2 regions of the Sinomonas terrae genome follow, and region 2 is predicted to be linked to the other one. Evidence: riboswitches for the same ligand, from Rfam matches in the RefSeq annotation. Region 2 holds a riboswitch; the other holds the start of a gene.
What was found. Region 2 has a riboswitch for cyclic di-AMP ahead of L0M17_RS15875 (hypothetical protein). Riboswitches for the same ligand answer to the same signal wherever they lie in the genome.
Positions count from the first base shown of each region.

Region 1 (14,524 bases), 360 kb from region 2:
GACCTCGACCGGCTCCTCCGGCAGGTCGAGCCGCCACTGGTGGTCGGGGGAGATGACCTTCTGGTCCGAAACGGTCTCGACCACGAGCTGCGTCAGGTCGACGGGGGCGAGCTTGAGCGGTTGGCCCTCGTCGAGGCGCGCGAGGGTGAGGAGGTCCTCGACGAGCCGGCTCATCCGCAGAGACTGCGTCTCAACCCGCCCGAGCGATTCCGAACCCTGCGGCGAGAGCTGCTCGGTCATCTTGAGCATGTCCGTGTAGCCGCGGATCGCAGTGAGCGGCGTACGGAGCTCGTGCGATGCGTCCGCCACGAACTGGCGCACCTTCATCTCCGACTCCTGCCGCGACTGGAGCGCGCCCGAGACGTTGTCGAGCATGCGGTTCAGCGCGTTCCCCACGTTCCCCACCTCGGTGCCGGGGTGCGCGGCCGACGGCGGAACCCGCATCGCGAGGGCGACCTCACCGGCGTCGAGCGGAAGTTGGGCGACCTTCGCCGCGACGGAGGAGACTTGGTCGAGCGGTTTGAGGGTCTTTCGGATGACGTACGTGCCCACGAGCCCGATGAAGACGAGGCCAGCGAGCGAGACGATCACGGTGGTGAGCACGAGAGAGCCGAGCGTGCTGTCCCTGGCGGCGAGCGGGAGCCCCGTCACGATGATGTCGCCGGTCGCGGTCTGGACTGCGACGAGCCGGTAGTGACCGACGGAGAGGTTCTTGTCGACGGGCGCCGGCTGAGTGCCGCTGCCAGACGGGACGGCGGTCTGCGCGACCGAGACGAGGACGGCGGCGTCCGAGTTGCGGAGGGCGACCCGCTGGCCGTCCTGGCTGATGAATCCGGCGACCTCGAGGATGTTGTCGCGGAGGCGCGCGTTCAGGGTGCCTGCGCCCTGGCCGCGCGCCTCGAGCGGATCTGGCCGGGGGCTTGCCTCACCGGGGTTCTGCGCCGCCGACCCTGACGGCGAGGATCCCGGAATGGTGGGCTGCGTGACGCTGCCGAACTGTGCCGCCCGATGGCTCGCCTGGTACAGCTGCGTGTCGAGCTGCTGGGTGAGGAAGCCGTCCATCGAGGCGTACAACACGGAGCCGACGACGGAGCAGATCGCGACGAGGAGGAGCATCGTCGCGAGGACGAGCTTGGTGCGCAGGTGCCAGGCGTTCGGATCGGTCCAACGTCGGCGTGGCCGCGGGACGGCGCCCGCGAGGGTGCTCATCCGTCGGCGGGCTTGATGACGTAGCCCGCTCCGCGGACGGTGTGGATCATGGGCGCCCTGTTCGCGTCGATCTTCTTGCGGAGGTAGGAAATGTAGAGTTCGACGATGTTCGCCTGGCCGCCGAAGTCGTACTGCCATACGCGATCCAGGATCTGAGCCTTGCTGATGACGCGCTTCGGGTTCTCCATGAGGTAGCGGAGCAGCTCGAACTGCGTCGCGGTGAGCTGGATGTCCTCGCCTCCGCGGGTCACCTCCCGCGTGTCCGTGTTGAGCACGAGGTCGCCGACGACGAGCTCGGCGTCGTCCTGGGCCGCGACGCCCGAGCGCTGCACGAGCCGGTGGAGGCGAAGCATGACCTCCTCCATGCTGAACGGCTTCGTGACGTAGTCGTCGCCACCCGCGGCAAGCCCTGTGATGCGGTCCTCGATCGCATCCTTGGCTGTGAGGAAGAGCGCGGGCACCTCCGGGAGGAACTGCCGCACCCGCTGGAGGACCTCGACGCCGTCGAACCCTGGAATCATGACGTCCAACACGAGGACGTCCGGCCGGAAGTCACGTGCGGCCTTGACCGCAGCCGGGCCGTCCGCCGCGACCTGAACGCTCCATCCCGTCATGCGCAGCCCCATGCTCATGAGCTCGGAGAGGCTGGGCTCGTCATCGACCACGAGGGCACGGATGGGGGATCCATCCGGGTGGGTCAGAGCCGGGAGGTTGTTCGTCGTGTAAGGACTTGCCATGGTTCCAGCCTCCTGTGGATGGATAGTCCGAGCCTGAGTTAATTCTGTGGGGAGCCTGTGGACCTCAGCCTAGTCCCGAGCCTCGTCCGCGGCTCGTCCTCGGGCCGTGAAGCACAGCCTGTCCAGCCGGTGGGCACAGGGGCGGCACAGGATGGACAGCGACTCTGGTATCAGAGATCAGACCACCACCGGAGGATCACGATGTCATTCGGACAGCAGAACCCGCAGGGGCCCGAGACCCGGGCTCCGGAGACCCAAGCTCCAGACGCTCATACGCCCGGCCCTCAGGGCTCGCAGCCGACGGAAACCCTGTACCCGAACCAGCCGGGAGTTGAGGGTCCCGCGCACGGCTGGGGTGCTCCTGGTCCCTCATCCCCCTATCAGGGCTGGGGTGCGCCGGGTGCGTCCGAGGGCGGTCAGGGTTGGGGTGCGCCGAATAGTTCCTCGCCTTATCAGAGTTGGGGTGCTTCGGATTCGACGCCGCCCGCCCAGGGTTGGGGTGCGCCGGGGCCGACGACGCCGGGCCAGGGCTGGGGCGCGCGGCCAGCAGATCCTTCGGGCCGCTACAGGGGCGTGCTCTCCCGGCTCACACCAATGCAGAAGGGGCTCGCGGCGGCGGGCGTCGCCGTCGTCGTCGCTGCCGGGGCAGGTGCTGCCTACTACGCAGCGAACAGTTCGGCCAACGGCGTCTCCGCGGCGTCGTCGAACCAGGGCCTCGGCGGGGCACCGGGGCAGGCCGGCGGCGGGCAGGGCCTGAGCCAGGGAGGCAACGGCCGCGGCTTCGGCGGTCCGGGCAACATGGGTCTCGGAACCGCCGGCCAGGCGCTGCACGGCGAGTATGTGGTCCAGAGCAACGGCCAGTACGTGACCGAGCTTGAGCAGATTGGCACGATCACCGCTGCCTCAAGCAGCCAAGTCACAGTCAAGAGCGACGACGGCTATGTTCAGACCTACGCCATCTCCTCAGACACGACGATCGCTAGCTTCGCCGGCCGGCGCCAGTCCGGCGGCGGGTCGCTGAGCGCCTCGAGCCTCGCGTCCGGCCAGACCGTCCGGGTCACCGCGCTCAAGAACGGGAACGCCGCCTTGACGATCCTCGTTTCCTCTACAGCAGGAACCTCGGGCTCCGGCAACTCGGGCTCGGGAACCTCCGGTTCCTCGAGTTCGGGACAGAGTAATTAGGAACCCGGGCGACTAAGCCTTCTTGCCAGAGAAGGAAGGGCCAGAGAAGGGTCCAGAGAAGAACGACGGCGCCGCTCCCACCGTGGGGGCGGCGCCGTCGTCTGTGGTGTCTTGGCGCGTGTGGTGCCTTGGCGCGCGAGTCAGGAAGGTGGCCGCATCAGCGGCCGCCGATCAGTACCAGCCGCTCGCGTAATGGAACGTGAGGGCGTTCGCGGGGGAGCCGTACCGGTCCTTGATGTAGCCGAGGCCCCAGTCGATCTGGGTGCGGTAGTTCGTCTGCCAGTCGCTCCCGGCAGAGTCCATCTTGTTGCCAGGGAGCGCCTGCGCGATGCCGTACGCGCCGCTGCTCGAGTTCGTCGCGGTCGTGGTCCAGTCGGACTCGAGGTTCCATAGGGTGATGAGAGCCTGCATCTGGTCCTGGCCCCAGCCGTACTTGGCCAGCTGGCTGGACGCGTAGGCCTGCGCTCCGGTGGGGTCGTTGACCGGCTGCGTCTTGAGGATCTCCGCCTTAGCGGCGGCGGCCGCGGCCTGAGCCTGCTGGTCGACCTGCGCCTTCGAGACCGAGGCCACTGTCGAGCGGTCGAAGTCGAGCTTCACGTCGGCGGTGGCGCTGATCAGCGCGGCGGCCGCCCCGTTGGCCTCAGTGGCGCCGGTGGGAGTCATGTGGCCGGTGCTCGCAGCGGCGCCTCCGCCGACGGCAACGAGGCCGAGGGATGCGGCGACGACGGCGTTGCGGTACCGGCCGCCTGTTGCGGTGCCGAGTCCGGCGGTGATGCGGGCGAGACGGCTGGGCGGGGTTGCCGCACGATGCCGGCCGCGTTGGCGCGCAGGCGCGCCCGTAGGCATGGTGTTGCTCACGCAAGAGACCTCTCGTTAGCGCCTACGAAGTTAGCTGCCGGGTTCGGATGCGAGTCATCCGGCCGTGCCTTGCGGCAGGGCTTCACCCCAGGCCCCGGCTCCCGTTTTGAGCACACGGCTCTCCACAGGCCTCCTCGGCCGATTGGTTCCTCCGTCTCTGCCTGATTAACCCTCGGGCTGCCGGCAGAGTTCGGCGGGCTGCACCCAAAGGAGCACGGGGTGTCCCGTGCACTCGACCTACCCTACGGTACGGATCGCGGTTCTGTCACATTTGGGTAACAGCGGATGCTCGGAGGGGCGCGGGGAGCCGGATACGCTCCCAGCAAGGCGCGAATGAGGGCTCGAATGTGTTTGGGCCGGCCCGGCATGGGGGAGGGCCGGACGGCCGTCCGAATGGTGAGACTTCGACCGTTTGGGGTGTAGGGGGTTGCGCTCGGAGCGGTTTCCCGAAGATCCTTCGCCAGAACGCGGCTTAGGCGCAGAATATGTGAAGATGTCGGTTCACATATAGGGTTTTCCGAATGGTGAGTTGTATCACAATTCAGCTTTTCGTCTCACATTCCGAGACGGGACCCCCATTGTTACTTGCCTGTAGCCTTTGTTACGGGGCACACTCACTGGTGTGAACAAGAACTCAACGGCACCTGCAGCCTTCCGCTCCGGCCCACCCGCCGGCCGGACCATGTGCTGTTGTCGAATGCATAGCTGACTGCCCACCCCCAGCACTTGGCTCTTCGCTCAACCTGTTCAGCATTCGAAGCCGCCCGCGTCGGCTAGTTAAATACGAGGTCAGCACTCCATGTCGGTTGCATCCGGATACGTCCATATCTCTGTCCGCAACGCTCAGCGCGCCCAGGCCGCGGCCGGCCGTCAGCCTTTCGGCGGCCGCTCCACCGCTCAGCAGGAGCCGTACGGCGCAGCACGGCCCCTCCGTCCCGTCGCAGATGACTACTCTCCGATGACGGCGCCGACTCCCGTCGTCGCGCCCGGCACCGAGCCCGTGCGCTCGGTCTCGGCGGACACGGTGGCCCACGGTTTCGTCCTGTATGTGGGGATCTCGGAGGAGCAGGCGGCGGCCGCCGGCTCCTCCATCGCGAGGATCGCCCAGGAGATCCGCGCCTACGCGCAGAACCTCGTCCCCGGCGTCGAGAGCTACGCCGCTGTCGCCGTGGCCCCGTCAGGCGCTCAGGGGAGCCCGCTCGACGTCGTCCGCTCGACTTTCGGTGACCCGACCATCGGCAGCCGTCCTCGGCCCGAGCCACGCGTGGCCCAGCAGAACGAGAGCCGCCCGAGCGGCGTCCTCATCGACCTCGCCCGCCGCGAGGTGCACCTCGACGGTGATTCGCTCAACCTCACGTTCAAGGAGTTCGAGCTCCTGAACTACCTCGTCGAGAACGGCACCCGGACGGTGAGCCGCGACGAGCTGCTCGAGAACCTCTGGAAGAACGCCGAGGAAATCCCCAACGAGCGCACGATCGACGTCCACATCCGCCGCCTGCGCTCGAAGCTCGGTCGCCTGGCCAACACTGTCCGTACCGTCCGCGGGCAGGGGTACCGCTTCTACGAGCACCCCGAGGTCATCGTCTGGGCCGCCCCGGAGTACTCGATCTAGGGACGTGCCCGCCGAACGGATTCGGGCCTCTACGCTTGCTCCATGAGCAAGCACCACCTCAAGCGACTCATCGTGCTGCGCCATGCCAAGGCTGCGTGGCCGGTCGGCGTCCCTGACGTCGACAGGCCCCTGGCCGAGCGCGGGCACGCGGACGCGCCTGAGGCTGGCAAATGGCTCCTCGCCCACAAAGTGGTGGCGGACTTCATCCTGTGTTCCGTCGCGCTGCGCACACGCCAGACGTGCACGTGGGTGTGCGGCGCCCTCGGCGACCTCGCGCCCACGCCCAAGCTTGAAACGGGCCTCTACGCGGCGAGCGCCACGCGGATGCTCGCCGTCGTCAACCATGTCCCGGACACCGTGACGACGCTGCTCGTGATCGCCCACATGCCGGGCGTGCAGGATCTTGTGCTGCACCTCGCTGCGCGCGACTCCGATCAGGACGCCTACCTCGACGCCGCGAACCACTTCCCGACCGCGGGGCTGGCGGTCCTCGAGACCGAGAAGCCGTGGGCAGAGCTCGATGGTCAGGACGCGCGGCTCACCGATTTCGCGGTGCCGAGGGCCGAGAGCCGGAAGCACGGGCACCACTCGCATTAGGCCGAGGCGCGGCTTGCTTGGGCGGGTTCGTGCGCGGGGCCGAAGGCCGGCCCTCCGATGTCCGTGAGCCCTGGGCCCGACCCCCGGCGGGGCGTGCGCTCGGGCCGCGTGAACTTGGTGCCGCGGGCCGCGATCCCGCGCGCGACGACGGCCGGCGGCTCGCCCGCGCTGGCATCCGGCGGCGCTGGGGCCAGGCGGCTCCCACCAAGAGGAGTGCCAGCGTCGCGATGAAGGCGGCCACCGCCACGTAGAAGTAGGGGTCCGCGTCCCGGCTCGAGACGGTCGTGACCGCGTCGGGCGCGTCGTCCCAGGCGACGCCGAGCACCCGCAGGAATGCGAGGGTGCAGCCGACCGTCGTCGCCGTCGTTGCCGCGGCGAAGGCAGCTACGACGTAGCGATTCATCCCCAGCACCGCGTAGAGCGCGGAGAGGACGAAGGCAGCGATGGCCGCCATGGTGAGCAACCCCATCCACTCTTCGAGGAACCAGGCGGTGATTCCCGTGATCACGGTCGCGGCGGCGGCGCACCACAAGGTAGCGCGCGCACTGCGGCGCAGGGGAAGGAAACGCGAGGGAGCCACGCAGCCAGTCTGTCATCGAGAACCACCACGGACGGGCAGCGCACGCGGTGTTCCCATGCCCCGAGGCTAGAGGCCGTAGGCCTCGAGGAAACGCAGCCAGATCTCGCTGACGGTCGGGAACGAGGGGATCGCGTGCCAGAGCCGATCGAGGGGGACCTCGCCGACGACCGCGATCGTCGCTGACTGCAGGAGCTCCGCGACGTCCGGGCCTGCGAAGCACGCCCCGACGAGGGTCCGGCGGTCCTCGTCCACGAGGAACCGGGCCCAGCCCTCGTAGTCCTCGGCGAGCTGCCACGCGCCTGCCACGGAGATGGGGAGGTCGACGACGCGCACCCGGATGCCGTGCTCCCACGCCTCCTCCTCGCTGAGGCCGACCATTGCCAGTTCAGGGTCCGTGAACACGACCTGCGGGACAGCGAGCTCGTCCGCGGTCCGGGCGTACCGGCTCCACCGCGTGGGGCGCTTGTCGAGCTCACCCTTGGTCCTCGCCACAATCGCGTCGCCGGTGATTCTTGCCTGGTATTTGCCCTGATGGGTGAGCATGGCGCGGCCAGAACAGTCGCCGACCGCGTAGAGCCACGAGTTGCCGAGGACCAGGCCTGTGTCGTCGACGCGGAGCGACGTCGGCTCGATGCCGAAAGCGGGCAGCCCAAGCCCGTCGAGCGCGGGCCGCCGCCCGGCCGCGACGAGGAGCCTGGCTGCTTCGAGCGTGCGGCCGCCTGACAGCGTGACCTTCACGCCGCCGTCGTCCGTTGATTCGACGAGCTCTGCCGAGACGCCCTCGATGATCTCGACGCCGTCCGCCCGGAGGCCTCCGGCGACGAGTTCACGCGCGTCCTCCGGGAACGCGCTGAGCAGGCTCCCGCGCGCGAGGACCGTGACGCGCGAACCGAGCCGCGCGAACGCCTGCGCAAGCTCCGAGCCTGCAACCCCCGCTCCCAGGACGACGAGGCTCTCGGGGACTTCCCGGGTGCTCGTGGCGTCTGCGGTGGTCCAGTGCGGGGTGTGCTGGAGGCCGGGCACCTTGGGCGTCGACGGCCTCGAGCCTGTCGCGAGTACGACGGCGTGCCGCGCCAGCAGGTCGAAATGGTTGCCGTTGGCGTCGTCGACCGTGAGCCGCTTCGCGCCGGTGAGGCGTGCGCGGCCGCGGACGAGGGTGATGCCCGCGCCGTCGACCCATTCGACCTGCGACTGGTCGTCCCAGCTGTTGACGGCCTCGTCCCGGTGCTTGAGCACGGCGGCGACGTCGAGCGTTCCTGTGACTGCCTCTCGGGACCCCGGGACCCTGCGTGCGGCGTGCAGCGCGGTCCCTGGGCGGAGAAGCGCCTTCGAGGGCTCGCACGCCCAGTACGAGCAGGCCCCGCCGACGAGGTCGCTCTCTACGAGGGCTGCACTCAGCCCGCCCTTCACCACACGGTCCGCCGCGTTCTCGCCCGCGGCGCCGGCACCGATCACGATGACGTCGTACTCGCTCTCCACCCCACAGATGCTACGGGACCGAGTTGATCTCACGAGTTGATCTCAGGTTGGCGGTTCTTCTACCGTTCGCGCCCTCTCTGAAGGCGGAGGCTGATCTTGTGCGCCTCCTCCATGAGGAGCTTTCCGAGGAGGCCGCGGCGGTCGGCGCGGAATCTCGGCTCGATGCCGGTGAAGGAGACGGCTCCCACTGGGTTCCCGTTCCCGTCGAAGACGGCGGCGCCCATCCCGTAGCTGCCTTCGAGTACGAGCCCGGGGTTGACCGAGTACCCGCGGAGCCGGGTCTGCTCGAGTTCCTGACGGACGAGGGCCTCCGTGTGCCCTTGGGCGAAGCCACCGGCGTGCTCGTTCCACCGGCTCAGATAGGACTCCTGCTCCGCCCTGGGCACGAAGGCCATCATGGCAAGGCCTGCGGAGGCGACCCCGAGCGGGAACCGGACGCCTTCGCGCAGCACAAAGGAGCGGATGGGGAAGCTGCCCTCTTCGCGGAGGAGGCAGACGGTCTCGCTCCCCTGGCGGATGCTGTAGAACGCGCTCTCGCCGGAGGCTTCCGCGAGCCGGCGGATGCTGGGGCGGGCGAGTTCCTCGAAGGAGAAGCGCGAGGCGGCGATGGATCCGAGGAGGTACAGCTCGGTGCCGAGGACCCAGTTTCCTGACTGTGCATCCGTGTCCAGCAGGCCTTCGGCCGCGAGCGAGGTGAGGAGCCGGTGCGCCGTGGGACGGGTGAGGCCGGCCTCTCGCGCGAGCCACGTCGTGCTGGCTCCTGTCGGATTGCTGCCGACCAGGCGCAGGAGACGGCCGACTCTGCCGACCACCTGCGCGCCCGGGACTGCTGTCCGTTCGTTCACTGTCCTTCCCTTTCGGCCTCGTCCTTTCGGTCGTCCATATTGTGGATGAGCTGGTTGCCTCTGTCCACAGTATGCGTTCTGAGGCCGCTTCTCTTGTTCTCGGTTGGCGGAATTTCTAGGTTCGTCAGGAAGGCAAGACTGTCCACAAAGTGGTGGGGCTCGAGGGAGGATATGAAGTGGGAAAGCTGAGAGACGACGTCGCCGGAGTGCTGGCCGAGGCGCTGCACGACGGCGCGCTCCTCGCCGTCGGAGGCTTCGGGCTGAGCGGGATTCCGGTGGACCTGATCGAGGCGGTCCGGGAGACCGGGGTGCGAGATCTGACGGTGGTCTCGAACAACATGGGCATCGATGGGAAGGGTCTGGGGATCCTGCTCGAGTCCGGGCAGGTGCGGAAGGTCATCGCCTCCTACGTGGGGGAGAACAAGCTGTTCGCGCAGCAGTACCTCGCCGGTGAGCTCGAGGTCGAGTTCGTCCCGCAGGGCACTCTTGCCGAGCGTCTGCGGGCCGGGGGAGCTGGAATCCCGGCGTTCTACACCCGGACCGGGGTCGGCACGGTGGTTGCCGAAGGCAAGCCGCACGAGGAGTTCGACGGCGGGCTGTACGTCCAGGAGCGGGGGATCGTGGCGGACGTGTCGCTCGTGCACGCGCACACTGCCGACCTCGAGGGGAACCTCGTGTACCGCTATACGGCGCGGAACTTCAACCCCGTCGTGGCGACCGCCGGGAAGGTCACGGTCGCGGAGGCCGAGGTGATCGTCGGGGTCGGCGAGATCGACCCGAACCACATCGTGACCCCGGGCGTGTTCGTCCAGCACCTCGTGCAGGCCCGGGCCAGGGTGAAGGACATCGAGCAGCGCACCGTGAGGCCACGTCCGGCGGCCCCGGCCCCGGCAGCAACCCCCGCCCCGGCCCCGGCCCCGGCAGCGACCCCGGCCCCGGCCGCCACCCCCGCCTGACTACCGTCGCGCCGTCACGTCCGCAGGGTGCGCACCCTGCGGAGGTGACGGCGCGAGAGAAAACCCAAGCGCTAGGAAGACCGCAGCGCTGAGAAGGCCCAAGCGCTGAGCAGACCGCAGCGCTGGGAAGACCCAAGCGCTAAGCAGACAACAACAAGACTCGAAGGAGGACCACGATGTCGTGGACGAGGGATGAGATGGCCGCGATCGCGGCCGAGGAGCTGCACGACGGCGACTACGTGAACCTGGGGATCGGGATCCCGACGTTGGTCGCCAACAACCTGCCAGAGGGCGTGCGGGTGACCCTGCAGAGCGAGAACGGCCTGCTCGGGATGGGCCCGTTCCCGTACGAGGGGGACGAGGACGCCGACCTGATCAACGCGGGCAAGCAGACCGTGACGGTCCTGCCGGGCGGGAGCATCTTCGACTCGAGCGAGTCGTTCGGCATGATCCGCGGCGGCCACGTGAAGGTCGCGGTGCTGGGCGCGATGCAGGTCTCCGCCGAGGGCGATCTCGCGAACTGGCAGATCCCCGGGAAGATGGTCAAGGGCATGGGCGGCGCCATGGACCTCGTTGCGGGTACGCCGCGGATCGTCGTGCTGACCGAGCACGTCGCGAAGGACGGCTCGCCCAAGATCGTCGCCGAGTGCACCCTCCCCCTGACCGGGAAGGGCGTCGTCGACCGCATCGTGACAGATCTGGCGGTCTTCGACGTGGTCGCCCCTGGCGGGGGAGCGGACGACGGCGGCAGCCGGCTCGTGCTGCGCCGGCTCGCCCCCGGCGTCGCCCTCGACGAGGTGAGGGAGAAGACCGGGGCGCCGTTCGACGTCGTCCTCGAAGGCGCGCTGGAAGCTGCACAGGAAGGGGTGCTCGCATGAGCCTCAGGGAACAGTTCGGCAAGGATGTCCTGATCACGGGATGGGGGCACAGCCGATTTGGGAAGCTGACGGATGAGACGCTCGAATCGCTCATTGTGCAGGTCGCGGGGGAGGCTCTCGCGCACGCGGGGCTCGAGCCGGGCGAGGTCGACGAGGTCTACATCGGCCAGTTCAACGCAGGCATGATGCCGCTCGCGTTCCCGTCCTCGCTCGCCCTCCAGCTCTCGCCGGACCTGCTCGGCGTCCCGGCGACCCGCGTGGAGAACGCGTGCGCGTCCGGCTCGGCCGCGCTCCAGCAAGGCCTCAAGGCTCTCCTGGCCGGAACGGCCCGGAACGTGCTCGTGATCGGGGCGGAGATGATGACGCCGGCCGGTGCGGAGAAGGTCGGGGCGGCGCTCCTGGGTGCGGACTACGACATGGCCGGGCAGCCGTCGTCGGCCGGGTTCACCGCCCTGTTCGCCGAGGTCGCCAAGCACTACGCCAAGCGCTACGGTGCGGCGTCTGGTCTTTCCCTCCCCGACGCACTCGGCAGCATCGCTGCGAAGAACCACCGCAACGGCGTCGACAATCCTTACGCCCAGCTGCGCAAGGACCTCGGGGTGGAGTTCTGCCGGACCGTCTCGGACAAGAACCCGATCGTCGCGGACCCGCTGCGGCGCACGGACTGCTCGCCGGTCTCGGACGGGGCGGCCGCCGTCGTGCTCTCCCTGGCCCCACGCGCGGGCGCGGCGACGCTCCCCGTGCGGCTCGCCGGGTTCGGGCACGCGAACGACTTCCTGCCAGCCGAGCGTCGCGACCCGACCGAGTTCGCCGGCACCCGGCTCTCGTGGGAGCGCGCGTTCGCCATGGCCGGGATCGGGCTCGAGGACCTGGACTTCGCCGAGGTCCACGACTGCTTCACGATCGCCGAACTCGTCATGTACGAGGTCATGGGCCTGACCCCGGCAGGGCAGGGCACGCGCGCGATCGAGGAGGGCTGGGTCTACAAGGACGGCAAGCTGCCCGTGAACGTCTCCGGCGGCCTCAAGGCCAAGGGCCACCCCGTCGGCGCGACCGGTGTCTCGCAGCACGTCCTCGCCGCCAAGCAGCTCACCGGCACATCTGGCGCGATGCAGCTGGCCAACCCCCGTCGCGCCGCGGTCCAGAACATGGGCGGCGTCGGCATCGCCAACTACGTGAGCATCCTCGAGGCCGTGTGACCGAGCCCGGCCGAGCGGGCGGTGACGGACGACGGCGGGTTGGCGCGCGCCGTCGTCCGTCACCTTCTGCTGCCCTTGGCCGCATCTCCTGACGAAATTTCCCACGGAGATGCGGCTCGGGGCAGCAGTTGCATGCCATGAGCCGCGTGCGGATGGGATGCGCGGGTGGCACTGTTGAGGGACAGCACTCGGCCTCGGAGAGGACGGGACGATGGCGGGTACTCGGATCCGCGGGGCGCTCGGCGCGATGGCCGCCCTCGTGCTCGTGCTGCTCGCGGCCTGCTCGGCCGTGCCGCAACCGGCCCCCTCTGGCGCTCCGATCAGCCCCCTCACGCAGGCTCCGAGTTCCCGCCTGCCTGTGGCCCTTGAGCCGGGGGACTGGCCGACTTACCACCACGACGCCGCCAGGACCGGTGCAGCCCTGAACCTGCCTCCCATGGGTGCGCTGAGCAGCGCATGGTCGGCTCGGCTCGACGGCGCGGTCTACGGTGAGCCGCTTGTCGTGCGTGGGCGGGTGATCGTGGCGACCGAATCGGACACGCTGTACGCCCTCGACCCGGCTGACGGGCACGTCGTGTGGCGGCGCAACGTCGGAACACCGGTTCCCGGATCGGCCCTTCCGTGCGGGGACATCAGTCCGTTGGGCATCACGGGCACGCCGGTCTACGACGCGGCCACGGGCTTGGTCTTCGCGGTCGCTGAGGTCTCCGGTGGTCGGCACGAACTCGTGGGTTTGGACGCCGGCGACGGTGCGCTCATCGTGCGACGCGAGGTCGAGCCGCCGCAGGGCGATCACATCGCGTACCAGCAGCGCGCTGCGCTCACCGTCTTGGACGGCCGGGTCTATGTCGCCTTCGGCGGCCTCGACGGCGACTGCTCGGATTACGTCGGCACAGTGCTCTCGGTGCCCACCACGGGCTCTGGGGCGTTGGGATCCTACGTGGTGCCGACGCCCCGGCTCGGAGGCATCTGGGCGCCCGGTGGATCCGCGGTGGACGGTTCACGCCTGCTCGTGCCGGTGGGCAACGGCGATTCCGTCACCACTTACGACGGCTCCGACGCCGTCCTCTCGCTCGACGCATCGCTCAAGCGCACGGACTTCTTCGCCCCGAGTTCGTGGGCTCAGGACAACGCAGACGACGCCGATCTCGGCTCGATGACGCCCGTCCGGGTTGGAGCGTACGTGTTCGCGGACGGAAAGAACGGCGTCGGGTACGTGCTCGACGCTGGCCACTTCGGCGGCGTCGGAGGTGCCGCGTCGCAGACTCCGGTGTGCCCCGCGTTCGGGGCGCCGGCCGTGGCGGGGATGACGGTCTATGTCCCGTGCCAGGACGGACTCCAGGAGGTCGCGGTGAGCGCCTCCGGCACGATGAGCCTCGGCTGGCGACTGCCACTGGGGGCCGCCGGTTCACCCGTGATCGGCGGGGGAGAGGTATGGGTCACCGACTACGCGACTGGTGAGCTGTACGCCCTCGATCCGGGGGACGGCCACGTCCGGCAGAAGGTGCAGGTCGGTCCGGTGCCGCATTTCGTGACACCGACCCTCTCGGGCGGCCGGGTTTTCGTAGGGACGCTCGACGGCGTGAGTGCGCTGGCCGGGGCATAGCCCAGTCGGTGCATAGCCCAGTCGGGGCGGGCGCGTTGGCTGGGGTGTGGTCGCGGCCCTGAAGTGCATCCGGGGACCAGCGGATCTGAGGTGTATCAGGAGACCGGCGGATTCGCGGCGAACCGGCGCTTTTGGCTTGAGGAAGGGGGTTCGCCGCAAAGGAGGGGGTCGGGACCGGCTGACCTGCGGCGAACCGACGGACATGGGGGGAACTGGCGGATGCGAGGTGAAGCGGCGGATCTGAGGTTGAACCGGCGCTTTTGGCTTGGGGAAGGGGGTTCGCCGCAAAGGAGGGGGTGGAGACCGGCTGGTCTGCGGCGAACCGGCTCCCCTGTGGCGAACTGGCGAACCGACGGACGTGGGGCGAAGTGGCGGATCTGGGGTGAACCGGCGCTTCTGGCTTGGGGAAGGGGGTTCGCCGCAAAGGAGGGGGTCGGGACCGGCTGGTCTGCGGCGAAGCGGCTGGTCTGAGGTGAACCGGCGGCCGTGGGGGGAACTGGCGGATCCGAGATGCACCGGCGCTTCTGGCTTGGGGAAGGGGGTTCGTCGCAAAGGAGGGGGTCGGGACCGGCTGGTCTGGGGCGAAGCAGCGGGTCTGGGGGGAACTGGCGGATCTGGGGCGAACCGGCGGGTCTGGGGCGAAGCGGCGGATCCGAGTTGTGACGGGTACAGGAGCGATCGAGGGGCTGGCCGCTGGTCGAGGTAGTTGGCGCTAGAGAGACGCTTAAACGCGAACACCCCTGATCTACTGATCAGGGGTGTTCCTTGGTGCGCCCAGAGGGATTC
Region 1 covers NZ_JAKZBV010000001.1:3,800,939-3,815,462, reverse strand. The annotation lists gene L0M17_RS17580 (sensor histidine kinase) at 1-1,209, opposite strand, end outside; gene L0M17_RS17575 (response regulator transcription factor) at 1,206-1,946, opposite strand; gene L0M17_RS17570 (hypothetical protein) at 2,541-3,128, shown strand; gene L0M17_RS17565 (aggregation-promoting factor C-terminal-like domain-containing protein) at 3,300-3,986, opposite strand; cyclic di-AMP (ydaO/yuaA leader) riboswitch at 3,991-4,192, opposite strand; gene L0M17_RS17560 (winged helix-turn-helix domain-containing protein) at 4,786-5,598, shown strand; gene L0M17_RS17555 (SixA phosphatase family protein) at 5,641-6,195, shown strand; gene L0M17_RS17550 (hypothetical protein) at 6,137-6,775, opposite strand; gene L0M17_RS17545 (dihydrolipoyl dehydrogenase family protein) at 6,842-8,254, opposite strand; gene L0M17_RS17540 (IclR family transcriptional regulator) at 8,314-9,099, opposite strand; gene L0M17_RS17535 (CoA transferase subunit A) at 9,276-10,055, shown strand; gene L0M17_RS17530 (CoA transferase subunit B) at 10,232-10,933, shown strand; gene L0M17_RS17525 (acetyl-CoA acetyltransferase) at 10,930-12,132, shown strand; gene L0M17_RS17520 (outer membrane protein assembly factor BamB family protein) at 12,344-13,738, shown strand; tRNA gene L0M17_RS17515 (tRNA-Arg) at 14,505-14,524, opposite strand, start outside.
Region 1: another riboswitch for cyclic di-AMP. It lies ahead of L0M17_RS17565 (aggregation-promoting factor C-terminal-like domain-containing protein); the one in region 2 lies ahead of L0M17_RS15875 (hypothetical protein).

Region 2 (14,524 bases):
CGGTAGAAAACGTCGATGTCCCACGCGTCCCATTCGTTGGGCGTGTCCCGATGCAGTTCGAGGAGATTGCCCGCCTCGCCCGGCGCAATGGCCTCGCGCCCGCTTGCGGCGTCGCGCAGCGACACGAGCAGCCCGCGCTCGTCGACTTCGGCCCGCACGAGGCTGTTCTCGAGGACCCAGCGGCGGCCACCCGCCGTCGTCCGCTCGCCCACCTCAGCGTCGGAGGCAGAACGCACTACGGCGCGGGCCCCCAGAGCGGGGACGCCCTCGCGTGCGTGCGGCGCGGCGTTGAGCAGGAGAGGCGTGCTGCCCTCGCCGACGACGGCGCGCGCGGCCGCGGCGATGATCCGCTCGAGTTCGGCCTCGACTGCGGCGTAGTTGCACTCGGCATCGTGGTGGACCCACGCGATTGCACTTCCGGGCAGTATGTCGTGGAACTGCTGCAGGAGGACCGTGCGCCAGAGCCGCTTGAGGTCGGCAGCCGGGTACACGGCACCGGCCCGGACGGTCGCAGTCGCGCACCAGAGCTCGGCCTCGCGCAGGAGGTGCTCGCAACGCCGGTTTCCGCGCTTCGTTCCCGCCTGGGTCGTGAAGGTGCCGCGGTGCTTCTCGAGGTACATCTCGCCGGTCCAGACGGGAGCGTCGGGGTACTCGGCCTCCGCCTCGGCGAAGAAGTCGCTCGGCCGCCCCAGCTCGACCCGGGGTGAGCCCTCGAGGTCCCGGGCGCGGTGGGCGGCAGCGAGCATCTCCCGGGTCGGGCCGCCGCCGCCGTCGCCGTAGCCGAACGGGACGAGCCCCAAGGTGGCGCGGCCCTTCTCGCGGAAGTTGCGCTCGGCGTACGCGAGCTCGGAGGCGGCGAGGTCGGAGTTGTAGTTGTCGGTCGGAGGGAAGTGGGTGAAGACGCGGCTCCCGTCGATCCCCTCCCAGTAGAAGCTGTGGTGGGGGATCCTGTTGACCTGATTCCACGAGGTCTTCTGGGTGAGGAAGTAGCGCGCGCCGGCAGACTTCACGATCTGCGGCAGGGAGGCGGAGTAGCCGAACGAGTCCGGCAGCCAGCACTCCTCGCATTCCACCCCGAACTCCCCGAGGAAGAAGTGCTTGCCCTCGATGAACTGGCGCGCCATCGCCTCGCCGCCGGGCATGTTGCCGTCCGCCTCGACCCACATGCCCCCCACGGGCACGAATCGGCCCTCCGCGACCTTCTCCTTGATGCGCTCGAAGAGGTCCGGATAGAGATCCTTGATCCACGCGAGCTGCTGGGCGGACGAGCACGCGAACGTGAACTCCGGGTCGGCGTCCATGAGCGAGACGACGTTGGAGAACGTGCGGGCGCACTTGCGCATCGTCTCTCGCACGGGCCAGAGCCATGCCGAGTCGATGTGCGCGTGTCCCGTTGCCACGAGGCGCATCGAACTCGCCGTGGCCGGGGCCGCGAGCACCCCGGCGAGGGCCTCGCGCCCGGAGGCCGCGGTGCGGGAGACGTTGTCGGGGTCCATGACGTCGCACATCCGCTCGAGGGCGCGCAGGATCTCGTAGCGCCTCGGGCGATCCATCGGGAGTTCGTGCATGAGCCCGCGGATGCTGTACACGTCCTGCACGAGCTCCCATACCTCGAGGTCGCGCTCAGCGAGCTCCATCCGGCCGAGCCTGTAGAGGGGCTCGCGGCTGGCCGTCTCAAGGTCGCCTTGGGCTGTGGGCACGAAGCCCCAATTCTGCGCTAGGTCCGGGTTCGCCGCCGCTTCGAGGTAGAAGACGACGGCGGGGCCTCCGCCGAGCGCCGCGAGCGGGATGTAGCGATTGCGGGGGTTCACGGCCTTGATCGGCGTCGCTTCGACGGACCAGGCGAGTCCCTCGCATTGGAAGCCCGGCACTTGGGGTGAGAAGCCGAGGTCGACGACGGCCTCCACCTCGAAGCCTGCCTCACCCCACCCCTCGGGCACGTCGGCTGAGAGCCGCAGCCACGTGGTCCCCCAGGTCGGCCCCCAGGCCTCTCCCTCTTGAGCGGGCCGATACTTCTGCCCGAGCGCCTCCGTCACCCGGACCGGCTCCCCCGGAGCGTCCCACCGCTCGGCAGTGAGCGGGATGCTCCGGCGGTAGATGGCCGGTTCGAGCCGATCTCGAAGAAATCTGTCGATGCGCGCTTCAGTGATGAGCCGGTCGTCGTGCACGTGCTCTCTCGATCCAATCGATGGAGTAACGGTCCCCCTTCAAACCTACTCGACCGTAGCCGCGAGTGGAAGCGCTTGCCTTTCCGCTCCTGGCTGAGAGTTCTGCGTCAGGAGAGCAGCCTTTCGTGCCCCGCGTAGACGTTGAACCCCGCGCCTCGGCTGAAGCCGATGAGGGTGACGCCAGTCTCTTCGGCAAGCTCCGCGGCGAGCGAGGACGGCGCGCTGACCGCGGCGAGCACCGGGATCCCCGCCATCGCGGCCTTCTGTACGAGCTCGAATGAAGCCCTGCCCGAGACCTGCAGCACGGTGCCGGACAGCGGGAGCGCTCTTGATCGCAGGGCCCACCCGATGACCTTGTCCACCGCATTGTGCCGCCCCACGTCCTCCCGCAGGCACAACAGCTCCGCCGACGTCCCGCCCTCGCCCACGCGGAAGAGGCCTGCGGCGTGCACGCCGCCGGTCTTGTCGAAGAGCCCCTGCGCCTCGCGGAGCCGGGCAGGCAGGCCGGCGACGAGCTCAGGGAGGAGGCGAACGCCGTCGTCCGCTGGACTGTGGTGCCCCGAGCGCCGGACGGACTCGATCGAATCCGTCCCGCAGATGCCGCACGAGCTGGACGTGTAGACCGCGCGGCCGGTCTCGGGCATCGTGACGTCCGGGCGCAATTGGGCCTGGACCACGTTGAATGTCTGGCGCCCGTCCTCGTCCTCGCCGCCGCAGAACCGCTCGGCGATGATCTGCCCGGGCTCCCACACGACGCCCTCGGAGACGAGGAAGCCGGCGACGAGGTCGAAGTCGTCTCCCGGCGTGCGCATGGTGACGCTGTAGGTGAAGGTTCGGGAGGGACCTGAGAGACGGATCTCGAGCGGCTCCTCGACTGCGAGCACATCCTCCTTGTCCCGCACCGGATATTCGCTGCCGAGGACGAACTTGCGCACGCGGCGCCGCTGGCTCAGCCGGCCCATGGGGATCCCTCCATCACTGCTCGTAAACACCATCCTGCCCCTCCCAGCCGCCTCAAAACGAGCGCGGCCGGCGCTGTCTGCGATCAGGCATCGAGCGCGCTCCAGTCCACGGGCTCCTTCGACGAGACGCTCCTACGCTTCGGCTTCGGCTTGGCGGCAGTTTCCACGGCGGGCTCGACGAGCGGCCGTCCCCACGGGAGCGGCAGCACCTGCACAGGTTCGCCGAGCTGGACGCCGTGTGGCGGGATCACCATGACGCCGTCGGCCCGCGCGAGCCCGCGCAGCATCCCCGACCCGGTGGCACCGGCCGGCGACGCCATCCCATACATGCGCCGGAAGGGGACGAGCCGCGTCCGCTTGAGCTCGGGCTCGAAGACGGTTCCCGACGGCAACTCGACCGTATTCAACGGAGGGCGTCCCCCGAGGGTGGAGAGGAGCGGCTCCCCCACGGCAAGAAAGCCCATGACCGCGGCAAGAGGGTTTCCCGGGAGTCCCACGAAGAACCGCCCGTCAGGCAGTTCCGCGAGAACCGTCGGGTGGCCGGGCCGCATCGAGATGCCGTCGACGAGCAGGCGTCCGCCCAGCCGGGCGACGACGTCGCGCAGGTGATCGGACTCGCCTTTGCCGGTGCCGCCCGTGGTGATGACGACGTCGGCCGGGCCGAGTTGTGATGGGGCGCTCGCGCTTCCGCTTCCTTCTACCGCGTCTTCTACCGCGTCTTCTACCGCGTCTTCTACCGCCGTGTCTGCTACGGCGTCGTCCGCGAGGGCCGCATGCCACTCCTCGGCGGCGTCGCCGATCTTCTGCTGGCCCACGAGGATCCCCCCGTAGGCCGCCACAAGCGGTGGGATGAGGAAACTGAAGACGTCGCGGACCCGTCCCGGCTCGGGCATCCCCGACTCGACGACCTCTGAGCCCGTGCGCACGATCCGAACTAGTGGCCGCCCCTCGACCGGAAGTTCGTCATACCCGGCGATCGCGGCCAGCGCGAGCTGGGCTGGTCCGAGCTCCGTGCCCACCGGCAGCAAGACGTCTCCGGGCTGGGCTTCCTCTCCGGCGGGTCGGAGGTCCGCCCCGCCGGAAGGCGAGCCGGGGGGCGCCGCGGGGCCCAGGCGGAGGTGCGGGAGGCCTTCGTCATCCGGCGCGATCTCGCCGTACTCGCGGCGCAGGACGGCACGGGCCCCCGCTGGCAGCGCGCCCCCCGTCACGATGGGGCTCGCCTGATGCGCGGCGAGTGGTTCCCCAGGCTCGGCGAGGATCCACGGCCCAGTGCCGCTCACCGCCCAGCCATCCATGGCCGACGACGCGTAGTGGGGCAACGGCGTGAGCGCGGTGAGGTCCTTTGCCAAGGCCCGGCCCGCGCACGCAGAGAGCGGGGCTTCGGCCGGCGGAATCGGGGATCCCGCCGCGGCCGCCGCCGCGCGGGCCTCCGACCATGAGTGGTGCAGGGAGTGCGCGGCGCCCGCGGCGCCGTCGCTCATTCCCCGGACCCGGCCCGATCGGCCCGCGACTTCAGGGCCCGGCGCGCGACGTCGATGGCCGATTCCATCGCGACCTTCTCTCCGGCTTGCCCGCTGCCCGCGGCAAACCCTGCCGCGTAGGCCGCGATGAAGGTCGTGAGCGGTGCCGCTGGGCGCACGACACCGTGCGCGGCCACCCCCGCGAGACCGAGCACCGCGTCGATGTCGACCTCGAGCCCATCGAGCTCGAAGGCCTCAACAAGCTCGGCGCACCATGCCCGCAGGATCTCGTCGTTGTCCGTCTCCGGCATCTCGGGCTCCTCGTACTCGCTCTGCGCGCCCGGTCGTTCCGGGCGGGGGATGCCCCAACGCTCCGCGGAGGACCATGTGTCGACGTCGTCGGCCAGGCCTGGCTTCAGGCGCAGGGGCTGCACCGACAGCCTAGCAACGAGATGCCGCAAGGGCCGGTCGGCCAGACCGCCGTCGTCGGCCAAGGCGGCGAGGGCCCGTTCGAGGGGAGCGCGCCGGTACAGTGCGAGGAGCGGCTGCGGGCGGCCCCCTTCATCCTCGGCGAGCACGACGTCGGCGGGGGGTTCAAGCGCGCAGGCCGCAAGAAGAGGGGCGAACGCCTCGCCCGCGCGCGGGAGATCCGCGGCAAGGACGGCGACCCACGGTGCGCCCCGCCCTTCGATCGACGGAGCGAGCGCGGCGACGCCCGCTCCAAGGGCGGCGACGGGCCCAGCGAACAGCGGCGACTCGCGCGCCCAGCCCACGGAGCGAGGCACGTGCTGTCGGGGGCCCACGACGACGACCCTCTCCGCCCCGCCCACGGCACCGAGGGCGCGATCGAGCAGCGTGACGCCCTCATAGACGAGCTGGGGCTTGGGGTAGCCGCCGAGCCGCGAAGCCCGGCCCCCGGCCAGGATGACAGCATCGAACGCGGGCGCCTTCTGGTGGGCGTTCAGGCCGCCGACTCCGGGAGGAGGAAGGGACTCCACTGGGCGATCGGCTTCTCGAGTTCCTTGATCTGCCAGATCGTCCCGACCGGGGTCTGGGGAGTGAAGCGAAGCTTCCACCCCATCTCGGCTGGAGTGTGGTCTCCCTTGAGGTTGTTGCAGCGCAGGCAGCACGCCACCAGATTCTCCCAGGTGTCCTGGCCGCCGCGCGACTTCGGAAGCACATGGTCGATGGTGTGGGCGGTCTTGCCGCAGTAAGCACACAGGTGCCCGTCTCTGCGAAGCACCCCGCGTCTGCTGACCGTCGCGGTGTGCGTTCTCCGGGGTCTGATGTAGCGGTTGAGCAGGATCACTGACGGGCGCCCGAGCACATCGCGCGGACCGACGACTGGATCGCCGTCCTCCGCGACGATGCTCGCCTTTCCGGCGAGGACAAGCACGAGGGCCCGGCGGAAGCTCACTACCGCCAATGGTTCGTAACCGGCATTCAGGACGAGTGTGCGCATGCTGCGTTCCTCTTCACGGCCGCACCCGATCAGGGGCACAGGGCCGGCTGCCCTGTGCATGGTCGGGCTGATCGACCCTTTTAGAGTACTGAACGAATTTGCAGTTTTACGAACCACGACGGTGTTCGGCCGCAACCTCTACCGATTGTTCACTCCCCTGATACCAAAAACGGCGCCCCTCCCTTCAGGGAGAGGCGCCGTTTTAGGAGAAGACCGGGATCAGCGGTCGACGTGGATGAAGACGGGGCCGGAACCGACGTTCACGCTGTAGAGAACAGTGTTGTCGCCGTCCCAACCGCCGTGGACAGCCATGCCGTTGCCGACGTAGACGGCGATGTGGGCCATGCCCATGCCACCGTTCTGGTAGTACACGAGGTCGCCGGGCTGGGCCTCGGAGCCACTCACAATGTGGCCGAGGGACATGTAGTCGGCCGGCCAGCCGTGGAAGTAGATGCCGACCGCGGCGAGCGCGTTCGTCACAAGCATCGTGCAGTCCTGGTGGACGCCGAGCTGTGCGTAGGCGGCAGCGGCGATCGCCGCGCCCTTCCCGCTCGAGGAGGCGGCGGGAGCCGTCTGGACGGCGGCGGTCGCGGTGGCCGTCGTCGTAGCGGCAGGGGCGGGGGCGGGAGTGGTATCCGCTGCGGGAGTGACGTTGGTCGCGGCCTGCTGAACAGGGGCAGGCGCCGGAGCAGGAGCCGGAGCGGCTTCCGACCCGACGGCCGGCCGCTCGAAGCTCACCTGGGCACCAGCATCGGCGGCGACGTTGGCGTCAACGGCGGTCTGGACCTGCAGAGCAGCAGGTGCGGAAGCATCACGCTGAGTGGGGAGCTCGGCCGCGTTGGCGGCAACGCCGCTCGTCAGGACCAGGCCCGAAGCGGCAGCGATGACGGCAGCCTGACGGCCCATGCCGCCGGCGTTCTCCGTCACGGCCTTCGCGATGATGGCGATGGAGGAGGTGTTCTCGGCCCGGTGCCGAGCGATTCCAGCACGAGTGGACATCTGGGGCGTTTCTCTCTTTCGTCGCCCGCGCGCCTGGGGGTTTTGGCACGCGGATGAGGACGCGGCCGTTGGGGGACGGCCGTGAACCCTCACGGTCAGGGGGTCAGCGGAACGTACAGAAGCCGCAACCGGCGGCGTGCGAGTGCATGCCGGAAATCGACTTCTTTGACGCGACGACGCTCGAGAAGCGGGCGCTGCCGACGTCGGAGAGGACCGAGGCTTTGCGCTGCAGCTTGTTTGACACGGGCGAACCCGTGGCAACAGTCAAGCGTGGCGCAGCGGCGACGGCCGTACGGCCGACGATGCCTGCGTCATCGGGCATGGCCGGAGCAGCAGCCGTGGTACGGCTGTTGCGGGCCGGCATGGCCCAACGACGCGCAATGACGTTGCGTGACGACACAGAGGTAGCCTCTCCCAATGCCTGCGAGGTGAGCTGTCGGGTTCGGACTGGAAGTATCCGGCCTCCCGGTGCAAGCACCGGGCTGCTTTACCCCAAGGACCTCCGTGAGGAGGCCCGAAATTGGTTCCCCCGCCCCTGCCAGACGGTTGTGCGAACGGACTCCGGCCAGCGGCAGAGCTAGGCAATCCGACCGGATGTTCCAACTTGGTTGGAGCTGGAACACGAACGAGCGTAGCCGACTTCTCACGGAAAGTCACATTCGGATCACAGCGGTATCTCAGATGATCACGGCCAGGACACGGATCTTGGTCCAAAAACCCCGGAATCACGGGCTTGCCGCCCCTTCAAGGGTCCATTGAGTCGGTTCACGACTCGATGGCAGGGTGAGTGAGAAGTGTCACCCGAGGGCGATTCGTGATCTTGCCGTGACCTTTAGTGAGATAGCGGTCGCGGGTAGCGTTCTCTCATTTGTCCAAGAAGTAGATTTTTTCCTTCTCGGCGTGTTCGAACCTGTGAGATCTGTCCCACAGGCTACAGTGACCCAAATCCAGCGGCGGTCACGAGCCAGCCGCACTCACGAGATCGAGACAAAGACGTGGGCGGCGACCTCGACGGGAAGCTCGAGGGCGCCGTCGACCTCGGGCGTCCGCACCGAGATGTAGTCGCCAACCCGCTCGAGCGCGAGCTTCGCCCCCGGACGGATCCCGCCCTCGTCGAGCTGGGCGAGGAGCTCAGGGTCCACTTGGATCGGCTCCGCGAGGCGGCACACCATGACCCGCGACCCCGGCGCATACTCCCGCATAGCATCGACCAGGGTGATCACACCTACTGTGAAAGCCTCTGAGGGCTCGCCGCCAAGGGCCTCGAGTCCGGGGATCGGGTTGCCGTACGGCGATTCGCTCGGGCGCCCCAAGAGCTCGTACAGACGCCGCTCGACGCGCTCGCTCATGACGTGCTCCCAACGGCAGGCCTCGTCGTGGACATAGGCCCAGTCGAGCCCGATGACGTCGGACAGGAGCCGCTCGGCGAGCCGGTGCTTGCGCATGACCTCGGTTGCGCGCTTGCGCCCCAGGACCGTGAGCTCGAGGTGGCGGTCCCCCGTCACCACCACGAGGCCGTCACGCTCCATGCGGGCGACCGTCTGCGACACCGTGGGACCCGAGTGCCGAAGGCGCTCCGCGATGCGCGCCCGCAGGGGAACGATCCCCTCCTCCTCGAGTTCGAGGATGGTGCGGAGATACATCTCAGTGGTGTCGATGAGGTCGGTCATGCGGCCAGCGGCTCCTTGGAAGCGAAACAGCGGTTCCCGCGCCTGGCGGAGGAACAGGGCGCGCAGCACGGTGAGTGCAGGCCCAGTCTAGCTTATTTTGAACTGCTCAGATTAGCGCTTGCGGCCCGGATCTGAGGCCAGGGAACTGCGTCGCGTTCGAGGCCAGGGAACTGCGTCGCGCGCATGTCTTGGATTAACCCGTCGCCAAGCCCGTGCGGCAGACTGTTGCGGGGCGGAAGGAGCCTCCGCCCGGAATCGTTGCAAGGAGCCCCCGTGAGCGAAACGACCCAGCTGGACATTCCTGCCGACCTCCTGCCGGCCGACGGCCGATTCGGTGCCGGCCCCTCGAAGGTGAGGAAGGAGCAGGTCGAGGCAATCGCGGCCGCTGGGACGAAGCTCCTCGGTACTTCGCACCGCCAGGCCCCCGTGAAGAACCTCGTCGGCTCCGTCCGCGAGGGTCTCTCCTCGTTCTTCAAGGCGCCGGAGGGCTACGAGGTGATCCTCGGCGTCGGCGGCTCGACCGCGTTCTGGGATGCGGCGTCGTTCGGGCTCGTACGCTCGAAGGCTCAGCACCTCTCGTTCGGCGAGTTCGGTTCCAAGTTCGCCAAAGCCACGGACAAGGCGCCGTTCCTCGAGGCCTCCAGCATCCGCACGTCCGAGCCGGGCACCCGTCCGGAGCCGGCAGCAGAGGGCGGCGTGGACGTGTACGCATGGCCGCAGAACGAGACCTCAACCGGCGTGGCGGCTCCCGTTCGCCGGGTCGAGGGCGCCGACGAGGGCTCACTCGTTGTCATCGACGCGACGAGCGCCGCAGGCGGGCTCGATGTGGACATCGCCGAGGCCGATGTCTACTACTTCGCCCCCCAGAAGAACTTCGCGTCCGACGGCGGCCTGTGGCTCGCGCTGTTCTCCCCCGCCGCGCTCGAGCGCGTCGAGGAGATCAAGGGCTCGGGACGGTGGATTCCGGACTTCCTCGACCTCAAGACCGCGGTCGACAACTCCAAGCTGAACCAGACGTACAACACGCCGAGCCTCACAACGCTCGTGGGCCTCAACGCCCAAGTGGAGTGGCTCAATGCCCAGGGCGGCCTGGACTGGGCGACCAAGCGGACCGCGGACTCCGCCGAGCGCATCTATTCGTGGGCCGAGGCCTCCGACTTCGCGACCCCGTTCGTCTCCAACCCGTCCGAGCGCTCGAACGTCATCGCAACCATCGACTTCGATGAGTCGGTCGACGCGGCCCAGGTCGCGAAGATCCTGCGGGCGAACGGCGTCGTCGACACGGAGCCGTACCGGAAGCTCGGGCGCAATCAGCTCCGCATCGCGACCTTCGTGGCGATCGAGCCCGACGACGTCACCAAGCTCACGCAGTGCATCGACTACGTAGTGGCGGCCCTGCGCGGCTGACACAAATGGTCAGCTCCGGCGGGAATCCACCCGCGGGAGCTGACCATTGAACGTTAAGCCAGTTGACCGTTATGCCAGCTAAATACCGGCTCAGTCGATCTCGTCGTCGATGTCGGTGATGCCTGCGGCCTCCGCGTCGGCCGCCTCAATCGCTTCCTCTGCCTCGGCTTCCTCTGCTTCGGCTTCCTCTGCCTCGTCAGGGCCCTCGTCAGAGGAATCATCCGCGGACTCGTCAGCGGCCTCGTCGTCGTACTCATCGGCCTCATCGGCGGCCTCGACGCCCTCTGCCGCCGCGTCGAGGATCGCCTGCTCCCGCTCCTCGGGCCGCACGCGTTCCGACCACGGCACCCACTCCGGAGCGAGCACCGAATCCTCGCTCGGCAGGACGCCGAGCTCGCTGACGGTGACGATCTTGGACCGCGAAACCCTCGCCACCGTCACGTACCACTGCCAGCCTCGGTAGCCCGGGCGGAGGCATTCGAAGAGATGGGTGACGAGGCGCTCGCCCTCGCTCTTCGCCCCAAGGTGGCGGCCAATGTGCTCTGCGTCGACGGCCTCGAGGAGGGCTGCCCGCGCAGCCCCGACCGCTCCGGCCAGGAGAGCGTCCGGCTTGCCGACGCGCCACACAGGGACGCCAGCCCGCGGCCGCGGTTCAGCGCCGCCCGCGGTGGTGGAGGAAGAAGCTTGCCCTGCCATGTCAGACGTCGAGCTGGTCGGCTACGCGGCGGAGGGCGGCCGCGATCGTGGCGCCCTTCTCGGGGTAGGTCCCCTTGGCGAGCTGCCCCGACAGATTGTCCAGGACACTCACGAGGTCCTGGACGATCGGGGCCAGCTCGCGTGCGGGCATGCGCTTGGCCCGAGCCACGGACGGAAGCTTCTCGAGCACGCGCACGCCGAGCGCCTGCGGGCCGCGCTTGCCCTCGGCAATGCCGTACTCGAGCCGGGTTCCAGTCCTGATCTCACCCGCACCGGCGGGGACAGCGCTGCCCGGCAGGAAGACCTCGTGCCCGTCATCGCCCGCAATGAACCCGAAGCCCTTCGCCTTGTCGAAGAACTTGACCTTGCCAGTGGGCACTGCCCTGACCCCAATCTGTTGATTGCTCATCGTTCGGCTGATTGCTCGCTGTTCGAGTAATTGCTCGCTGTTGGAGTAATTGCTCGCTGTTCTGCGCGAACCGCTCTCCCTAGATTACTGTGTCCGGTCAGCCACGGACGCGCCAGAGGCTCTGGCACTGTTAGGTTTGGATTCATGGCGCCAACATTCCGCCGCGTCGCCTCTTGGGGCGGTGCAGCTGTCGCGGTCTTCTCCTTCGCGACGGTCGCGCTTGCCCTCGTACTGGCAGCGTCGGGGAAGACGCCTCCCGGCTGGATGGCCGCCGTCGTGCTCTACGGCCTTCCACTCGCGTTCGCTTGCATGGGCGCCGCGCTCGTCGCGGCGTTCCTCGAAAGGAGGAAGCGCTAGGGGCATGTCATCGATCCGCGCACTCGCCGAAGAACTATCCGCTCGGGGCAACGATGCTCTACGCCGTCTCTTCGCCGCCAGGCCGGACCTCATCACGCCCGGCGTTCCCGATTTTGCTGCCCTCGCCGCGCGGGCCTGCGCCCGCGTCAGCCTCCAGCGGGCTCTCGAATCGCTGTCGAAGCCGCAGCTGCAGGTGCTCGAGGCCCTCGTCCTGACCACGGACGAGGACGAAGGCCGCAGCGGCAGCGCCGTCGAACTCCGCCACGCCGTCGGCAACGCGACTCTCGGCACCCTCGACGCGATCCTCGCCGACCTCTCGCAGCTCGCGCTCATCTACCGCGCCGACCCTCCGGATTCCATCCACTCCGCGTCGGGGAGCAGGCGGCGTTACTACCAGCCGGTCGCGCGCGTCAGGGAGGTCCTAGGCAGCTACCCGGCCGGCCTCGGGCGGGGCTACACCGAGCTCACGTCCGTCTCGCAGTTCTTCGCGGAGAAAGCCGCGGACATCGTCAACGCGATCCCCGCGGCGGCCCAGCAGCAGCACGTTGAGCATCGCATCGCCGCCGCGTACGCGCTCGAGCGTTGGGCTGCGCTCCCCGAGGCGCTCGAGAGCGCGCCCCCGAAGGCGCGCGAAGTCCTCTCGAAGTTCACGAACTGGCCCGTCGGCGCCGTGCCGCACGCCGAGGCACGCGTGCGCCCGGGGCGGAAGACCGACAACCCTGTCGATTGGCTCCTTTCGCACGGTCTGCTCGTCCCGCTCGACGACGAGCACGTCGAGCTGCCCCGCCCTGTGGGCCTTGCCCTGCGCGGCGGCCGGATCGTCCCCGACCTCGCGCTCGACCCGCCGCCCCCGCCCGCCACAACCACGAGCACTGCCCTCCGGCGTAACGCAGCGCTCGGCGCGATCGGCGAGGTCCTCCGGCTCGTGAGCGGGCTCGCGGTCGAGGCCGCGGAGCGACCCATCGAGACGCTCCGCGCCGGCGGCGTGGGAACCCGGGAGCTGCGCCGGATCACCGCCGCGCTCCGCGCGGACTCCGATCAGACCGTCCTCGCGCTCGAACTCGCCGCGGCCGTGGGCATCCTCACGCTCGACGTCGACACCTCCACGTGGCGCGCCACGGCTGCCGAGGAATGGCTCGCGCTCCCCCGCCCCGAGCAGTGGCTCCTGATCGCGGCCTCGTGGCTCGACACGCCCCGGGTCGCCTCGCTCGCGATGACCGCGGAGGGCGGCGGGCAGCTCGCCCCTCTCTCCGGCGAGGGGCAGCGTCCCGACGCGGCGACCGTCCGGCGTCGGGTCCTCGAAGTGGCGGCCGAGCTCAGCAGTGAGGCGAGCAGCTCGGACGGACGCGCCGTCGTCGTCCGCGCCCAGGACGTCCGGACCCGCCTCGAATGGGCCCAGCCGCGCCTTGCGCGCCGCCTGCGCGGCCTACTCGACGGGGTCCTCGCCGAGGCGACGATGATCGGCTTCCTCGGGTCGGGTGCCCTCACAAGGGCTGGCTCCGCTGTTGTGCGCGGCGACTACGAGGGCCTCCGCGCCCTGCTCGAGGAGATCCTCCCGCAGAGCGTCGATCGGATCCACCTCCAAGCAGACCTGACCGCCGTCGCCCCGGGCTACCTCGAGCCCGGCCTCGCGCGGCGCCTTGCCCTCCTCGCCGATGCCGAGGGGCGCGGGCCCGCGACGATCTACCGCTTCTCAGCGACGAGCCTCCGGCGAGCGCTGGACGCCGGCGAGGACGCGGCGTCGATCTCGGCCTTCCTCGCCCAGCACGCGGAGGCCGGCATCCCGCAGCCCCTCGCCTACCTCATCGAGGACACTGCGGGCCGCTACGGGCGCATCCGCATCGGGCGCGCCGGGTCCTTCATCTCGAGCGACGACGAAGCCGCCCTCGCCGGACTCCTCCGCGAACCGTCGGCCCAGCAGCTCGGACTCACCCAGATCGCGCCCACGGTCCTCGTCAGCAATGCCACGCCCCAGGAAGCCGCAACCGTCCTTCGCGAGCTCGGCTTGGCGCCGGCCATCGATTCCTCGTTCGATCCGGTAGTGCGGCTCCAGCGATCACGCGGCGGCGCGGGGGCGACCGCGTTGCCCACGCCTCAGCCCAGGCCCGCCATTCCCACAGCGGACGACGTCGAGGCCCAGCTCGCGATCCTGCGGAACCAGTCGGCCGTGGTCGCCAACGGCGACGAGGCCGCGCCGATGCTCGGCATCGAGACACTGCAGAAGGCCATCCGGCTCAAGCGGGCAGTACGCTTGAATATCGTTGATGCGCTCGGCAACTCGACGGTGGAGGAACTACGCCCGGTCTCGATCTCCGCGGGCCGGGTGCGCGTCTTCGACCCCGAGCGGGAAACCGAGCGCGTGCTCAGCGTTCACCGCATCATCGACGTCGAGCTGGCCTGATAACCCGAGCGGGCCCAAGAAGGAGCACCCGTGTCTGACGGCCCGCTGATAGTCCAGAGCGACAAGACGATCCTGCTCGAGGTCGACCATGAGCAGGCGACCGAGGCACGGCACGCGATCGCGGCGTTCGCCGAGCTCGAACGCGCCCCCGAGCACGTCCACACCTACCGGGTCACGCCCCTCGGGCTGTGGAACGCGCGCGCCGCGGGAATCGACGCCGAGAAGGTCCTCGACACGCTCCTGCGCTATTCACGGTTCCCCGTCCCGCACTCCCTCCTCATCGACATCGAGGAGACGATGTCCCGCTACGGCAGGCTGCGGCTCGAGAAGGATCCCCAGCACGGCCTCGTCATGCGGACCGACGACTACCCAGTGCTCGAGGAAGTCATGCGGGCGAAGAAGATCGCGCCCCTCCTCGGCCCGCGCATCGACGGGGAGACCGTCGTCGTCCATTCGTCGGAGCGCGGCCAGCTCAAGCAGGCGCTGCTGAAGATCGGGTGGCCCGCCGACGACCGCGCCGGCTACGTCGACGG
Region 2 covers NZ_JAKZBV010000001.1:3,438,546-3,453,069, forward strand. The annotation lists gene L0M17_RS15845 (alpha-mannosidase) at 1-2,168, opposite strand, end outside; gene fdhD (formate dehydrogenase accessory sulfurtransferase FdhD) at 2,276-3,130, opposite strand; gene L0M17_RS15855 (molybdopterin molybdotransferase MoeA) at 3,214-4,611, opposite strand; gene L0M17_RS15860 (NTP transferase domain-containing protein) at 4,608-5,588, opposite strand; gene L0M17_RS15865 (HNH endonuclease) at 5,552-6,052, opposite strand; gene L0M17_RS15870 (NlpC/P60 family protein) at 6,272-7,051, opposite strand; gene L0M17_RS15875 (hypothetical protein) at 7,155-7,451, opposite strand; cyclic di-AMP (ydaO/yuaA leader) riboswitch at 7,456-7,628, opposite strand; gene L0M17_RS15880 (iron-dependent transcriptional repressor DtxR) at 8,026-8,721, opposite strand; gene serC (phosphoserine transaminase) at 8,995-10,128, shown strand; gene L0M17_RS15890 (DUF3027 domain-containing protein) at 10,219-10,824, opposite strand; gene L0M17_RS15895 (cold-shock protein) at 10,826-11,203, opposite strand; gene L0M17_RS15900 (hypothetical protein) at 11,378-11,590, shown strand; gene L0M17_RS15905 (helicase-associated domain-containing protein) at 11,595-13,991, shown strand; gene L0M17_RS15910 (DNA repair helicase XPB) at 14,022-14,524, shown strand, end outside.